One region of the Paenibacillus sp. FSL R5-0887 genome, then DNA from elsewhere that is predicted to be linked to it. Evidence: riboswitches for the same ligand, from Rfam matches in the RefSeq annotation. Region 1 holds a riboswitch; the other holds the start of a gene.

What was found. A riboswitch is a leader RNA that binds a small molecule or an ion and turns the genes downstream of it on or off. The one in region 1 is predicted to bind S-adenosylmethionine.
Region 2: it holds a riboswitch for S-adenosylmethionine, as region 1 does, so the genes downstream of both, MKY14_RS16855 (methionine ABC transporter ATP-binding protein) here and metA (homoserine O-acetyltransferase MetA) in region 1, are expected to answer to the same signal.

What each region holds. Positions count from the first base shown of each region.
Region 1 is NZ_JBBOCE010000002.1:149,656-158,066, forward strand. Features, by position in the region: gene MKY14_RS18735 (PLP-dependent transferase) at 1-1,000, opposite strand, end outside; gene metA (homoserine O-acetyltransferase MetA) at 1,037-1,957, opposite strand; SAM riboswitch class I at 2,073-2,202, opposite strand; gene corA (magnesium/cobalt transporter CorA) at 2,599-3,534, shown strand; gene MKY14_RS18750 (HRDC domain-containing protein) at 3,621-4,637, opposite strand; gene MKY14_RS18755 (ROK family protein) at 4,847-5,728, opposite strand; gene MKY14_RS18760 (5'-3' exonuclease) at 5,892-6,791, opposite strand; gene MKY14_RS18765 (arsenate reductase family protein) at 6,852-7,217, opposite strand; gene MKY14_RS18770 (RluA family pseudouridine synthase) at 7,411-8,397, opposite strand; gene MKY14_RS18775 (cob(I)yrinic acid a,c-diamide adenosyltransferase) at 8,399-8,411, opposite strand, start outside.
Region 2 is NZ_JBBOCE010000001.1:3,769,699-3,778,109, forward strand. Features, by position in the region: gene MKY14_RS16830 (NAD(P)/FAD-dependent oxidoreductase) at 1-762, shown strand, start outside; gene MKY14_RS16835 (YuzB family protein) at 1,173-1,427, opposite strand; gene MKY14_RS16840 (NifU family protein) at 1,509-1,757, shown strand; gene MKY14_RS16845 (MetQ/NlpA family ABC transporter substrate-binding protein) at 1,917-2,783, opposite strand; gene MKY14_RS16850 (methionine ABC transporter permease) at 2,841-3,470, opposite strand; gene MKY14_RS16855 (methionine ABC transporter ATP-binding protein) at 3,500-4,516, opposite strand; SAM riboswitch class I at 4,618-4,753, opposite strand; gene MKY14_RS16860 (Cthe_2314 family HEPN domain-containing protein) at 4,856-5,590, opposite strand; gene MKY14_RS16865 (COX15/CtaA family protein) at 5,746-6,738, opposite strand; gene MKY14_RS16870 (thioredoxin family protein) at 6,832-7,176, opposite strand; gene MKY14_RS16875 (putative polysaccharide biosynthesis protein) at 7,255-8,411, opposite strand, start outside.

The DNA.
Region 1 (8,411 bases):
TTAGCGATTCAACCCCGCCGAGGCTCTCCGCGAAGGCAATAAGCCGGATATGACGAAGCAGAGGTTCTACGTATCTGGCATCTTTTAATTTGAAAGAAAAAATTCCGGTATTGCCCGAGGACTGGCGATTCTGGATTTCATATCCCGGATGATCCGGCAGGCCTGGATGGAACACTTCCGCAATCGCCGGATGCTCTTGTAGATAGCGGGCAATTGCTAGCGCATTACTCTCGTGCCGTTCCATACGCAGGGCCAGTGTCTTCATGCCTCTCATCAGCTGATAACTGTCTGTTGGCCCAAGCACAGCGCCAATAGAGTTATGTAGAATCGCTATTTCAGCGGATAATTCAGCCCCTTTAGATACAATAAGACCAGCAAGAACATCATTGTGTCCGCCCAAATATTTGGTAGCACTATGGACTACAATGTCTGCACCTAATTCCAGAGGACGCTGTAAAAATGGAGTCAGCAGTGTATTGTCTACAATTGTGAGCAGCCCATGATGACGGGCCCAAGTAGCAACGGCTGCAATATCCGTAACCATCATCAAAGGATTCGTTGGCGTTTCAATAAATATCGCCTTCGTATTTGGAAGGCGTGAAGCCTCAAGCGCATCCAAATCATTCGTATCTACATAGGAAGCAGTGATTCCAAACTTGGACATAATTCGTTCCAACAAACGATAGGTCCCGCCGTAAAGATCCAGCGAAACGATCAAGTGATCGCCTTGCCCAAACAGGGTAAATATGGTTTGAATAGCTGCCATCCCAGAACTACAGGCAAAACCTGCATCACCAGACTCCAATTCCGCAGCCGCATTCTCTAGTACGGAACGGGTTGGACTTTTGGTACGGCTATAATCGAAACCTGTGCTCTGCCCAAGCTTCGGGTGACGGAATGCCGTAGCATTATAGATAGGAAAATTAATGGCTCCGGTAGCCGGATCTTCTTGTGAACCTATTTGTGCCAGTCTGCTTTCAATCCTAAGTTTGTCGTCCATGATAAATGCCTCCTAAATTGTAATGTAGCGCTGATCTTAATAAACAATCGGGTCGATATCGTAAGGTGTCTCTTGATATACATAGTAATTGAGCCAATTAGAGAATAATAAGTTGGCATGTGCACGCCACACTGCAGGAGGTGTTCGTTCTGGATCATCTTTAGGGAAATAGTGTTTCGGCAAGGCCATCTCCATGCCCCTCTCCAAATCACGATCATATTCCCATTTCAAGGATAATGGATCGTATTCGGAATGTCCGGTCACAAATATTTGTTTGCCGTCGGTCGTAGCTACTAGATACATACCAGCTTCTTCGGATTCCGCCAGAATCTGCAGATCTGGATTGCTCTCAATATCTTCGCGGGAGACATCGGTATGACGGGAATGCGGTACATGGAATACCTCGTCAAAGCCGCGCAGCAATTTAATGTTATTTTGATTAATCGTATGGGAGAATACTCCAAAACATTTTTCAGGCAAAGCCACTTTACGAACACCAAAATGATGATACAACCCTGCCTGTGCCGCCCAACAGATATGCATGGTCGAGGTCACGTTATCCTTGCTCCATTCAAAAATCTCTTTTAGCTCTTCCCAATAGGATACTTCCTCAAACTCCATTTGCTCTACGGGTGCTCCTGTAACAATAAGACCATCCAAACGGCGGTGGCTGATCTCGTCAAAAGTTTTGTAAAAGCTTCTCAAATGCTCAGCAGAAGTATTCTTAGAAGTATGTGAGCGTGGATGCAGCAAGGTAACGTCAACCTGTAGCGGTGAATTTCCTATTAAACGCAGCAATTGAGTCTCCGTCGTTTCTTTAGTCGGCATGAGATTCAGAATAGCAATCCTTAGTGGACGGATATCCTGATGGAAAGCCAAACTATCATCCATCACAAAAATATTTTCACCGGATAGTATTTCTTTTGCTGGTAAACTGTCGGGAATTTTAATTGGCATTGTCTTTCCACTCCTTAACTGTATTTAGGTTATGATGTCACATCGCGGCTTTCTGAACAATAAAAAGACCTTTCTCGGAAAACGAGAAAGGTCATATCTACAGTCATATGCGCCTCTCTCATCTGCCAGAAACTTTTGGACGAGGTTTAGTCGTCAGCAAAGTTCCGCAAGAATTAGCACCGTGCGTTCACACGCCGGTTGCCGGGTTTCATAGGGCTAGTCCCTCCACCTGCTCTTGATAAGATTTAGCTGTATTCAATTAAATTTCTTTAAAATTTACTTTAAATCATGAACCTCCTTTTCGTCAAGTCCATACAATGCTGAAGTAGCCTCAAAGTAACAATAAATTTGCTTGAAAGAGGCATACTCCGTTGTTATACTAGACAAGTATTTCATACCTGAACGAAAAGAAGAGGTGAGAAGAAGAATGGAAGGCGACCCGAGCTCGCAATTAAGTGTACAGAATGAGCAACCACACAGGATAATCATCAGCTTGCCGGCGGCGGGAGCAGTTCTTCTTCATGCCCTCGAATCGTCATTCGGCCTCTTGTATTGATTGTAACGCCGGCCAAGCTGATTTTTTCTCTGTGCTTAATTAGCAGTCCCTGGTGAAGACCCGGGGATAGAAGGAGTGGAATCAGATGAAAATCCGGCTGGTGAATGCAGGGGTTTTTACACCTATTGATGAAATTGATGAAACATTGACACCCCCAACAGAAGGGTTCTATTGGATTGATGCAGATGTGGAGGATTTGGAGCTGCTTCAGCCCCTGTTCAACCTGCATGATCTCGCTGTTGAGGATTGCCTTAGTGAAGAGGATCAACGTCCAAAGATCGAAATATACGAAAGTCATTACTTTATTGTTGTAAACAGCATCCGCTTTGATGATGAGGAAATCTTCCTGCGGGCGCTCAATATATTCTTGGGCAGACATTATATTATTACTGTAACGAAACAAAAGATTCACGAGCTACGCGTCCTGAAGCCCATGTTATGGGAACAAGAGGTTAGCGAACCCGACCAATTCCTTTACCTGCTTATCGACCTTGTCGTAGATAATTATTTCTCCGTAGGTGACCGAATTGAAGCCCGGATTGAGAAGCTTGAAGAGGATATCCTAATGCATACCAAGAAATCTCATTTGAGTGAGATTATCGGTCTGCGAAGTGAGATCTTATGGTTAAAGAAGATGCTGGGACCACAGAAAGAGGTTATCAATACCCTGAATAAAAAAGACCTCCGTCTGATTGATGATCAGCTGCAGAAATACTTTAGCGACATTTATGAAAATGCAGTTAAAATATCCGAAACCTTTGAGACGTACCGCGATCTCATGGGCAACTTACGTGAGGCCTACCAATCCAGTATCGCCAACCGCGCCAATGAAATTATGAGAGTATTTACCGCGATTACAACGATATTCATGCCTTTGACCGTAATTACCGGAATCTATGGGATGAACTTTGATCATATGCCGGAATTGCATACGAAATACGGTTATTTTGCCGTTATAGGTCTAATGTTGACGTTAGGCTGTGGGATGCTGTATGTATTCCGCAAGAAAGAATGGCTATGAAAATAAACGGACGAATAGGCAAGACGAAGGCCCTTTAACCCTATGGTGTAAGGAAGCCTTCGTCTTTTTGATATGATAAAAAGCTACTAGAAACTGGTCACCATGCCCACTTTAGGAGCTTGCTCCCGCCGGAAACGAATGCGGATCAGCCGCAGACGTTCATAATAGCTATCCAGCCCTTCTGCTGCTGAAAAATCCTCCCCATACACCTTATGCAGCACTGGCTTTAGAAAAAGATCTCCAACCTCTGCATAGGCATTCCATATCGACTCCTGCTCATTCTGCGGCACATTTTTCAGTTCTACCTCGATCAGTTTCTCCACGCAATAACCTTCTCTTTCCAGCTCCTCTACCGCTTCAATCAGTTCGCGACGGTTCACTCCACTGTTCACCTTAAGCTGTTCTAACCCTAACCCATTCTCGATCCCTTGCAGCAGAATTCGCCGTAATCGCAGTCTTTCTAGCTGTTTCTTATATTTGACCTCTTTCTGTTTATAGAGCCAGGATACAAAAGAATCCTCCTCAATTTCTTGGTGTACCCAATTCAAAGGAAAGGAATGTTCCCTTGCAGCCGTAGAGGTTATAGCCAACCAATCCGTGCCATATTGGGCTGCCTTTCCTTCCCCTACACCAGGGATCTGCAGCAGCTCCTCTGGTGTATGTGGCAAGAAAGTGCTTATCAAACGTAACAAACGATTGCTGGCAAGAATGTAAGGGGCTTTCCGTTCACTAGAAGCTCGGCTGCGGCGCCAAGCACATAACTCCTCATATATAGCTTCGTTCCCATTATATTCACTGTAATATTGCAGCCTTAGCTGCTCCTGATTACGCCCGGTAAGGCCGTCTTCTTCATGAAATACGCCATCAATCAACGGCCGATAGCCATCCCCCATCTTCACCGCCAGCTCATGCCTGTAAACACAAAGCATTTCATTCCATGAACCACCCGCGTACCACAAATGCTCCTGTGTTTCCTCACCGCCTGAAAAATCACGCCAGCCCAGGCTCCACACTCCTTCTTCCTCTCCAATCCATAGCTGAGCGAACACCTCTTGATCCACCCCAGATATTCTGGATAAGCGATTCATAAATACAATTTGCATATTCATCCCTGCCTTTCTAGTCTTCAGCAAGCACTATACCTACCGGTCTGAGCTACTTATTCGCTGATGTGAATCCCACACTGTCAGACTCGGAAAACGCAAAAAAGCACCACTCTCACGATAAACGTGAAAGAGGTGCTCCCTCATTAAATGCTATACTGTTAGATCCACAATACCATATATTTCCTAACAGTCAATATCTTTTTATACTAGTTCCTTGCCAAAGCTAAAGTTGCCAGTCCAATCGCACCTGCAAGTCCTGCATTATCTCCAAGCTGCGGTGGCACAACATAATTATCGATGTCGGTATTGAGCGCTGGATGCTGAACATAACCCTTCAGCAGCTCCTGCAGCTTGGTACGAATTAGCGGGAACAAGTGGCTTTGCTTCATGACACCACCGCCCATTACGATTTTTTCGGGAGACAGAATCAACACGTAATTCATAAGTGCATGTGCAAGATAATGAGCTTCCATATCCCAAGCTGGATGGTCAACAGGCAGCTCGCCTGCTGGTTGTCCCCAGCGTTTGCCAATCCCCGGACCTGCGGCTAACCCTTCAAGGCAATCGCCATGATAAGGGCAGTAGCCCTCAAACGTGTCCTCTGGATGTCTGCGAACAAGAATATGCCCCATCTCAGGATGAGACAATCCATGCACCATCTGACCTCCAACTACTGCTCCCGCTCCAATGCCTGTCCCAACCGTAATATAAAGGCAGCTGTCCAGACCTTTAGCCGCTCCCCATTTACTTTCCGCAAGCGCTGCACCATTCACATCCGTATCAAAACCGATCGGCACGTTAAATTGCTTAGCCATTGTACCTACCAAATTATATTGTCCCCAGTGAGGTTTTGGTGTCGTTGTTATGTAACCATAAGTAGGGCTGTCCAGCACGGGATCAATCGGTCCAAACGATCCAATACCAAAAGCTTCTACATTCTTCCCATTAAAATAGTCGATTACGAGTCCCATCGTTTCTTCCGGTGTTGTTGTCGGAAAGCTAACTCGGTCCAGAATGGTACCGTCCTCATAACCAATTCCGCATACAAACTTCGTTCCGCCTGCTTCAATCGCTCCCAATAACTTCATAGCAACTATCTCCCTTCTCCATTAAGCAATAATCCGCCATCCAGTTTGAAAATAAAAATTAATATAAAATAAAACAATCAACAGCCCTTATTATACGTTGGATGAAGCGCTATCACAATAATAAAACTCCCTTCATGCTTTTTTGCATGAAGGGAGACTCTCCTTAACCCAGATCACCTAACTCAATCTGTACAATTCCCCGTTCGTCCTGCACCTCAGCGATCAAATGCATCAGGCTGCCAAATTCCAGTTCTTGAAATTTACGCGCGGCTGTTTCCCGTTGTAATTGCCATAAAGCTTCCGCCAGCTCACAGACCACAGGCACATCACAACGGATTTCAGCCAGCTCTCTTGATAGATGCAGCATATCAAGGTCGGCTTCAATCTTGGACCGTACACCTTTAGGGAGCAAGTGAAGATTCTCAATTACACCTTCAACTGTACCGTATTCCGTTAACAGCTTCAGCGCGGTTTTCTCACCAATCCCTTTTACACCAGGGTAATTATCACTTGTATCGCCCATAAAGCCCTTCAGGTCAATAACCTGTCTAGGGGTTAGACCTTTATCCTCAAGCAATTCTGCAAGGTCATAAACTTTATAGTTGGAGCGTCCTTTTTTCATAATGACGACCTTAACATTCTCATCAATAAGCTGCAGCATATCATGGTCACCCGTCAGAATGTAAACCTCAGAATTATCGCTGTAACAGGATGCTAGCGTACCAATGCAATCATCTGCTTCATAGCCGGCAAGACCGATGTTTGGCACACCTAGCTCAGCCACTACTTCTTTTACTAGATCAAATTGCGGAATTAATTCCAGCGGGGCTTCGATCCGGTTGGATTTATATCCATCATATTTCTCGGTACGGAACGTTCCTTTACCCATATCCCAGCAGCATACGACATGAGAAGGCTCAAACGTACTTACTGCATCAAAAAAATACTGCAAAAATCCATATACCGCATTCGTCGGTAAACCTTCTTTTGTCTTGCGAATATATCCTCCATAAGAGGTCGCATAAAAGGCCCGGAACAGCAGAGCCATTCCATCTACAAGCATTACCCGGCCCGTTGTATCTGTTCTCACTTATAAACCTCTCCCTTGATCGTTGTATTGATATTAAACATTAGTCCAAGTATCGGCATATTGGTCTTCTTTGAATCCCACCGTAACTTTAACTCCATCCGTGACAATCGGACGTTTGATCAGCATCCCGTGGCTTGAGAGCAGCTCTAACTTCTCCTGTTCCGTAAGCTGGGGCAGCTTGTCCTTCAGACCTAATGATTTATATACTTCACCGCTTGTATTAAAAAACTTCTTCAGCTCAAGGCCGCTGTTCGCGAGCAGCTCACGCAGCTCGTCCACCGTAGGTGGCTGCTCTGCGATGTGCTGAAGCTCCAGCTCATGACCTTGTCCCTGCAACCATTTCACTGCGCTGCGGCAGGTGCTGCATTTGGGATATTGATATACTTTTAATTTGCTCATGCTGTGCTCCTTTAATAATCGGCTAATAATATCGTAACTATGGGGAATGTTTGGACTTTCGGCCGCTGTTGTCTACAGATTTCTTCAATTTTACCGTTAAACACGTTTGAAATCCGCAGACAAAGGCGGTCGCTATCGCTCCTACAGTTCCAATCTTCCCCTTCGCCACACCATCGCCTGAATCATAATTTTATCACAAATCCGCTGTCGGACCTTGCTCCAATATTTTCTCCAAGGCTGCCATGTCAGGTGGCAACGGGGCTTCGAAAATCATTTTTTGCAGAAGCACCGGGTGCTTGAACGTCAGACGGACTGCGTGCAGCGCCTGACGCGGTATGGAAGCATCGAGTGCTGCAACGGTCTCCAATTGCTCGCTTTGAGTTGAAGTCAATTCTGGTAGATTGTACAGCTCATGACGGTACATGCTGTCCCCAATCAGCGGACAGCCGATTGAGGTCATATGGACCCGAATCTGATGCGTACGCCCACTCTCCAGCTTTAGTTCAACTCTAGAGCCAGCTGAATACACCTGCTTAACCTCATATCGGGTTAGGGAAGGATATCCATCCGGTGTCACGATACGCCGATGTGGCTCCTCAGGATCACGATCGATAGGGCCGTCGATATCGCCGGATAACTCCGCAGGAACCCCGTGAACAAATGCAGCGTAACGCTTATCCACAGTACCGGCGATCATCTGCTCGGAAATATGCTGATGGCTGTAAGGATTTTTGGCGATCACTAACACACCGGAGGTCTCCTGATCCAGACGGTGAACAGGCCGGAAACGGAAGCGTTCATTCTTCTGTGCCCAATAATAAACCACACCATTGGCAAGCGTGTCGGTGTAATGTCCATGTGTGGGATGAACTATAATTCCCGCTGCCTTGTTAACCACTAGCAGATGTTCATCTTCAAATAAAATCTCAAATGGAATCGGCTGCGGCAAAATATCATCCGAAGTCTCCGTTTCCATGCGAATCTGCACGGTATCTCCTGCCTTTACATGCACACTAATGTATACACGTTCACCGTTTAATGTAATGCCTTGCTCCGTCTGCTTCAGGCGAGAGAGCAGCTTGCGTGAGACATCCATCCGTTTGTGCAGGATGGTCTTCAGCAGGAAGTCATCTTCTTCAGGCGGTATGATATAAGTAATGGGTGAATAATAGCTTGTCATATTAGTCTCGGAAC
Region 2 (8,411 bases), on a different contig from region 1:
ATTGCTCTTGGCTGTACCGACAATTACCACAACATCCCTGGTGCTGATCAATATACCTGCAGCATCCAGACCTTTGCTGGTACTCGGGAAACCTACCGCCGTTTAAATGATGTGAAGCCTTACGGAACGATAAACATCGTAGGTGGAGGATTGAGCGGTGTTGAATTAGCCGCAGAGCTTCGGGAAAGCCGTCCAGACCTTAACATCGCTATTCTGGATCGCGGTGAACGTGTTTTGTCTGCCTTTCCGGCAAAGCTGTCACAGTACGTAGAGGAATGGTTTCATCACCATCAGGTGCAAACGCTGGGACGAATCTCTGTATCTCATGTAGAGAAGGATTCGATTTTTAACGGTACCGAGGAAATCCTTTCAGATGTGACAGTATGGACCGCAGGGATTCAACCTGTAAAAGTAGTTCAAGATTTGAATGTGTCGAAGGACCGTGGTGGACGGATTATGCTGGATGAGTATTATCGTATACCGGATTATCCGGAGGTATATGTGATTGGCGACTGTGCCAGTCTGCCATTCGCACCAAGCGCACAAGCCGCTGGAGCACAGGGTGAGCAGGTAGCTCAGGTTATCCAAGCGACCTGGCGCGGTGAGACTCCTAAGCTTCATCCTATTCGCCTGAAGGGTACTTTAGGGTCACTAGGAAAAAAAGCAGGATTCGGACTTATGGGACAACGCTCCGTCAAAGGACGGGTTCCCCGCATCCTCAAGAGCGGAGTGCTCTGGATGTCGAAACGCACTTTAGGATAAGCCTATGATTGGTTCATAAGTATTAAATGAAGCTACTCTCAGATAAACACGAGAGTAGCTTCCTTACGTTATTGGTGCGTATACCCTTCGGACTCAGATGACCTTATTCGCAAATTTTCAGCCTTTGAAGGAGAGTTTCGGACTCCAGTGAAGTTATTGCTTATAATGAGGTTCATTTATGCTGTTTTTCAGGTGAATAGTGACTATGGGGTCCGATAGCAATCCAAATGTAGGAAAACACTCAATATAAGGTCGCCTGAGTCCGGTGGCACCTTCACGGTAGCACCTGCACTCTCCAATATGTTGCCTAATCGATCAAATTGGTGGATTTTGTTCAAGTAAGGTTCCAAAAAGAGGGAGCACTCCATAATTTAGATTATGGAGTGCTCCCTCTTTTTTTCTCGAGAAATTTAGTCAAGATCTATATTAAACCAAGCCTCAAGCTCTTTGATCTTGGCCTCAATTTTCTCTTCTAGCTCTGCAACAGTGTCTGCTGCAATAATGTCACCTTCAACCATGGCGAAAGGCATTAAATAACACTCTCCACAATTGTTCAGACAACCGTATTCAATGACATCATAATCTGGATTTTCCTCCAGCTTATGCATTAGCTTGTCTGTTCCGTGACCCATGTTGCTGGAACAAAATTCAATAATTGGTCTCATGATGATCTCCCTATTCCGCCTAACCATTTTATTTTTTAACTTTTTGTACTATAATGAACTTACGAAAGGAGTGATTGAGAAATGAGTGAGAATGCACAAAGCACCGAAATGTATGATGAAGTACTAGAAGTGCTGGATAAGCTTCGTCCGTTCCTGCAGCGCGATGGCGGTGACGTAGAACTGGTCGATGTGGAAGACGGCATCGTTAAGTTGAAACTTATGGGTGCCTGCGGCAGCTGCCCAAGCTCCACGATCACCTTGAAAGCCGGGATTGAACGCGCCCTCCTTGAAGAAGTAGAAGGCGTTGAAGAAGTAGTTCAAGTATTCTAAATCCCGTTCAATAACCCTCCCGATTCTCCTGTATAGGAGATCGGGATTTTCTTATTATAGAGGATTTAACATTCTCTCACAACCTTAGAACATAAAAACCCGCAAGCCAACTTGGCTGCGGGTTCTTGTTATGACTATAGACGTATTTAGCTTCATTCCTTAAAACGCTGGAATGATCGCACCTTCGTACTTTTCTTCAATGAAAGCTTTAGCTTCTGGAGAATTCAGGGCAGCAACCAGCTTTTTGATGGCTTCGGAATCTTTATTGTCTTGACGGGTTACCAAAATGTTAGCATAAGGGGAATCTACACCCTCGATGAACAATGCATCTTTAGTTGGCACAAGACCAGCGTCTAGTGCAAAGTTCGTGTTGATCAAAGCAAGGTCTACCTCATCCAGTTGACGTGGGAGCATAGCAGCTTCCAACTCAATGATGTCGAGATTTTTCTTGTTTTCAGTGATATCTGCTTTTGTTGCAGCAATGTTTGTATCATCTTTCAAGGTAATCAGACCATTTTTTGCAAGTAGGATTAGTGCACGGCCACCATTAGTAGCATCGTTCGGAATGGCAACTTTTGCACCATCAGCCAACTCATCGATCGATTTGATTTTTTTGGAATAAGCTCCAAAAGGTTCAACGTGAACGGATGCAACAGAGACCAGGTCGGTTTTATTATTTTTGTTTTGGTCATCCAGATACGGTTGGTGTTGGAAAAAGTTAGCGTCTAACTCCTTCTCATCAAGCTGCACGTTAGGTTGAATATAGTCAGTGAATTCTTTGATTTCAAGTGTAATTCCATCTTTTTCAAGCAATGGAGCAATAGCCTTCAAAATTTCAGCATGAGGAACAGGTGAGGCACCAATAACCAATTTCACTGGATCTTTAGTAGGTTCACTTGTTGCTTCTGCGTTTGGTGCTGTTGTAGCAGCCGAGCTCCCAGCATTATTAGATGCATTGTTGTTACCGCAAGCCGCAAGCACCGCAACCAGTGTCAGGCTAAAAAATGTAAGTAGTACTTTTTTCATTGTAAATCCCCCTCTAATCTATATTTTGTATTGAATAAGGATATATATGGATGTACCTTATTTCCGTGTGTAATGTTTTACGAGTCGGTCACCGGCCATTTGTAGCAATTGCACCAGTACGACAATAAATACTATAGAAACAATCATAATCTCCGTCTCATAGCGGTGGTAGCCGTAACGAATCGCCAAGTCACCTAATCCGCCGCCCCCAACCATACCAGCCATTGCTGTATAGGAGACCAGTGTAACCAGTGTGATCGTAACTCCAGCGAGCAGACCTGGACGAGCTTCTGGCAAAAGAACACGCATAACGATTTGGTTCGTCGATGCTCCCATACCTTGTGCGGCTTCGATGACTCCGCGGTCTACCTCTCTTAACGACGTCTCTACCAAGCGGGCAAAAAACGGAGCTGCACCAATCACCAGAGGTGGAATCGTACCGAGTACACCAATGGAGGTTCCAACAACGGCTTTGCTGAAAGGAATTAGAGCCACCATCAAAATGATAAAGGGTACGGAACGTAGAATATTTACAAGTAATGATAAGACCGAGTAAGTTACTCTGATTACTATACTATTCGATTTCCCCCATAAATACAATAAAATTCCGAGTGGTAAACCAAGAATAATTGTGAACAATCCGGAAAAAAATATCATTTTTATAGTAGCAACCGTAGCATCCATCATTTCTTGCCAATTTAGATCTGCAAAATTCATTACGAAATCACCTCCACATCAAGGCCTTGAGCAATTAGCCTGGAGATCGTTACAGCAATCGCCTCAGCTGGCCCTTCGAACCGCACAATCATCTGTCCATAAGGCACATCTTTAATCGTTGAGATGGTACCATGTAAGATTGCAAAGCTTACACCCGTATCACGCACGACATCGGATAGTGCCGAGCCGTATGTTTTTTCTCCGAAAAAAGTAATTTTGACAGCTTTAGAGTTATCCCCGGCAGCAGCATCAAGCGCCACTCGAAGAGGTCCTTCATTCTGTGTCTCACTGCGGATGAAATCGCGTGTAACCTCATGCTGCGGCTTGAGAAATACCTCTGTAACTTTGCCTTGCTCAACAATCCCACCACCATGAATGACCGCGACACGGTCGCAGATGCTCTGGATTACATGCATTTCATGTGTGATCAGCACAATGGTCAAATGGAATCTTTTATTAATATCGAGCAGCAGCTTAAGAATGGAGTCCGTTGTCTGGGGATCAAGCGCAGAAGTGGCCTCGTCACACAGCAGCACATCAGGGTCACTGGCTAGTGCCCGGGCGATGCCGACCCGCTGCTTTTGTCCTCCAGATAACTGAGAAGGAAACTTATCTTTATGTTCTTCAAGCCCAACTAGAGCGAGCAGGTCTTTGACTTTTGTATCAATAGCTGTTCTCGACGTACCTGCAAGGCGCAGTGGAAAGGCAATATTATCGTACACGGTCGCTGAAGACAGCAAATTGAAATGTTGAAAAATCATCCCAATCTTGCGCCGCTGTTCCTGCAGCTGACCTTGGTTAAGACTGGTTAGCTCAACACCGTCTACCCAGACCTCTCCTTCTGTCGGACGTTCCAACAGATTAATGCAACGGATCAATGTACTTTTCCCGGCTCCAGAGTGGCCGATGACTCCGAATATTTCACCTTTCTCGATGGACAGATTCAATCCAGAAAGTGCTGTTGCCGCATTACTCCCTTTTCCATAAACCTTTGTTATCCCTTTTAGATTAATCAACTCTCGTCGCCCCCCTTTATACTTCACTTATTCTATACAAAAAAACCTCCAACGATCGATGCAGATCGCAAGAGGCTCTGTGGGTTTATTAAGACAATGCCTTCTCATCTGCCAACGACCGCAACCTGCGCCATTGTAGGAATTAGCACCATGACATTTGTACAACGCTTCCCGCGCTGGATACAAATCGGTTGCCGGGCTTCATCGGGCCTATCCCTCCGCCGCTCTCGATAAGATAAAGTTATGAAATTATATTTTTTCTGAAATCGTACATACTTTAATGCAAGCATAAGTATAGTGAGTTTATCTATTTTTGTCAAAAGGAAATATATTGAACAATTACGATTTTATGCTCTTTACCTTGCTTATTTCCTTACGCAGCTGTTCATTGCTGTAGCTGAATGCCGCGATTAATGTCTTACAGTTCATTTCGAGCGATTGTTTTAAATCCTCAAGATGGCTATCCAGATCCTCGAGCTGAATTTTGTCATGCAGACCTTGGTGCCGCTGCCACAAATCATCCTGCATTTCGGAATTCATATAATGAATTTCAGCATTTCTGCGCTTGCGTAAATTCTCCAATGGATCGCGGTAGGAGTTCTTAATCTCTTCCAGTTGATCCGCTAATGCAGGATGCACATTCAATAATTGAAGCTGACGCAGCACTGTAAAGTAAGAAAAGTGCGTTTTTAATTTGGATGTTTTGAGATCATAAAAATGATTCAGTACCGTCCCAAGCTTGTCCAGAAGAGAGAAAACCCGGATAAAGCCATCTTTATAAAAATAAACATAACGTGCATAATCGCCCTGTTCCACCGGTGTCATATCATCCATATAACCCGCAATCACTAATTTCCGGTAAAAAGCGGCCGCGAACCAACTTTGCTCCAGTTCATCCAGAGAGGAAATCAGCCCACGTGTCCAAATCTCCAGCTTGCGGTATTCATGGTCATTATCCTCATGGGCACTCATTTCCTTGCGCAGCAATGCTGCAAAAGTGGCCATATTCTCCATCGCATCAGCCAACACACCGCTGTTCTTTCGAGGCGGCTCTCCAAGTAATACCCGCAGCATATCCCAGTCCTCCTAAAGTTTTGTTCAGCGTCTGCTTCCATGGACTGCTTCGTACAAAACTCGCGACGTAAGCATCGGCCAATCAGCTCCACGATATACCGATTTCCACTTTATTATTCCGCGGGTGAAGCACCTCTATCCACGGAGGGAATGTTCTACCAAGGCGGTGGAATCATTGGGCTCGTTACATTTTTTCCAGACACGACACTACTCGCGCGATTTAGCTGCCAGACTCTTACACTCATATAACATAAGACACCAAACAAACTGGCAATCAGTAAAATATGAGCCAAAGCGGCAAATATGTACAGCCTTTCATTATCTAGAGTGTAAACCACAGCCGCCCCACTAAATACCTGCATCAAGCATAACAGCACTGCAGCTATACCTAGCGCTCTAAGCTCTGGATAATCCTTATGTTTCCAAAATGCTAAATGCCCAAGCAGCGCAGTAAGCATGAATAAGATTAAAGCCGCAATCCGATGCGTAAAAACAACACCTACACCTCCGGAAAGCTCCGGAACCCATTCTCCATTACAAAGCGGCCAACCCGAACACCCGCCTTGTGAATCCGTATGACTTACAAAGGCTCCAATATACACGACAATATAAGAATAGATGGCAGTAAAACAGGTTAAATTGCGAAAAGCCTTACTTACGGGCTTCTTTTGAGCCTCCAGCTTATGATCATATTCACGTGCTTCATGCCATCTCTTGGTTCCAAGAGCCAACATCATAGCGCTTGAAAAGGCGATCAAAGAAAAACCCATATGCAACGCCATTACAGCAGCGGATTGGGATTTAATTACTGCAAGCGCTCCCATACCACCTTGAACGATGACGAATACTAAGGTCATAAATGCATATCCCAGCAAATCGCGCCGCGTACGAGCATAACGCCAAAAAGCAAACATCGAGGCAAGTGAGAATAACCCTGCCAAACCGCTAAACAAGCGATGGGTGTATTCAATCATCGAGCCTATAGTATAAGCCGGAATTAATTTTCCATGACAGAGCGGCCATTCATTTCCGCATTCCAAGCCCGATCCAGTCTTCGTCACTACCGCTCCTCCGAGTACAGCGAGGAACATGATAAGGCAAGTAAGATAACTAAGCCATTTCAACTGATTTGTCGTCAAAAATATCACCCGCAGTTTTTAGTAATGAAGAAGCAGCCAGACTTATATTTCAAAAAAACACCGCTTTTGCACAAACAGGCGAAAGCGGTGGTTCCTTAGGAATTACTTTTGAAGGCTTTGATGCACTTGGACCGCTTTATCAAGGAAATTCTCAATCTCTTCACGGGATTTGCGCAATTTATTAACGAATCTAACCAATTCCCGTCCATCCGAATATGCGACGAAGCTTGGAATACCCATAATATTTTGTTCTTGGCTAACATCGCCCACGGCATCAACATCTACCTCAACCAGTGTAAGGCGGTCTGCATAAGCCTGCTCTACCTCTGGGATAAAAGGATCGATAAATTTACAATCCGAGCACCAGTCAGCCTTGAAGATGGCCACTGTTAATCGAGGTGATTGAATGGCTACCTGAAATTCAGCAGGAGAACTAATTTTGTCCATGATTTACTCAGTCCCTTCTTCAATATCTGTCTATTTTCTACTCTTTAAGTGAAGCAAAATGCAGTGTAGAAGTCAAACCTATTCTCTCATACGAACACGTGCAGGCTGTAACTTCATCAGCGGATTCAATAATTTTTGCAGCGCCCGCGGATAACTGGAGATTTCCTGTTTAGTCAGCACACCCAGCACAATAAGCAGTACTAGATAAATAACAACAACGGCTGCTCCTACAACAAGACAAGTGATCAGAAACGCCAAACGTGCAGGCATCAGATCTGTTAACAGAATCCCAGCCTCATTCAAGCCATAACCAATCCCGCCGGACACAAGTACCGCAATCACGAAACCGCCCCAACGTTTGCCCATAATTTCAAAAGGCACAATCGATTTCAGCATACGTAAGTTAAGCAAAGTAATGACCACGAAACAAAGTGCTGTTGCACCGATGATTCCGTAGATGCCAAATACCTTACTAAGTAATAAGCTTGCCACTAATTTTACAATAATACCCGCTAACACATAATACATGGAAATTCGCGATTTGCCCATACCTAACAAAATAGAGTTCGTTGTCATCATCGTAATCTGAAAAATCGTTCCTAAAGTAAGCATGGCTACGATACCACTGCCATCTAAACTACTGAATAAGAGGCCATTAACTGAATATGCAGCAACTACGAGTGATAGAACAATCGGTGCTCCTGTTAAAATAGAGATACGAAGCGCTAACGTCACTTGCCCTTTTAGATGTTTCTCATCCCGACGGGCATATGCAGCTGAAATAATTGGTATTAGTGAAGTGCTCAGTGCTATAGAAAGAACCGGCGGAATCCCGGCGACACTCTGTGCCCGACTCCCGAAAATACCCAAAGCACGTGTGGCATCAGCTACACCAACTTGTCCACTCAGTAACGGTACAATTAAAGATGTATCAATAAAGTTCACTACTGGAACCGTAACTGAAGATAGAACGATAGGAATGGATAATTTAAATATATCCTTATAAATTCCAAATAGAGGAAGCTTCGCTTCATTCGTTTCGTATAACGCAGTTTGCCCCTCACTACGCCGTAATTTCATAGCGTAATAGAGCATTACACCAAAAGCACCAACACTACCAAATACACTACCGAATGATGCTCCAGCAGCCATCCAAGTGTTGTCGTACCCTTTTTGTAACAATACAAATGCCAGAAGAACAGCTGTAGATACCCTCGCGATCTGCTCCACAATTT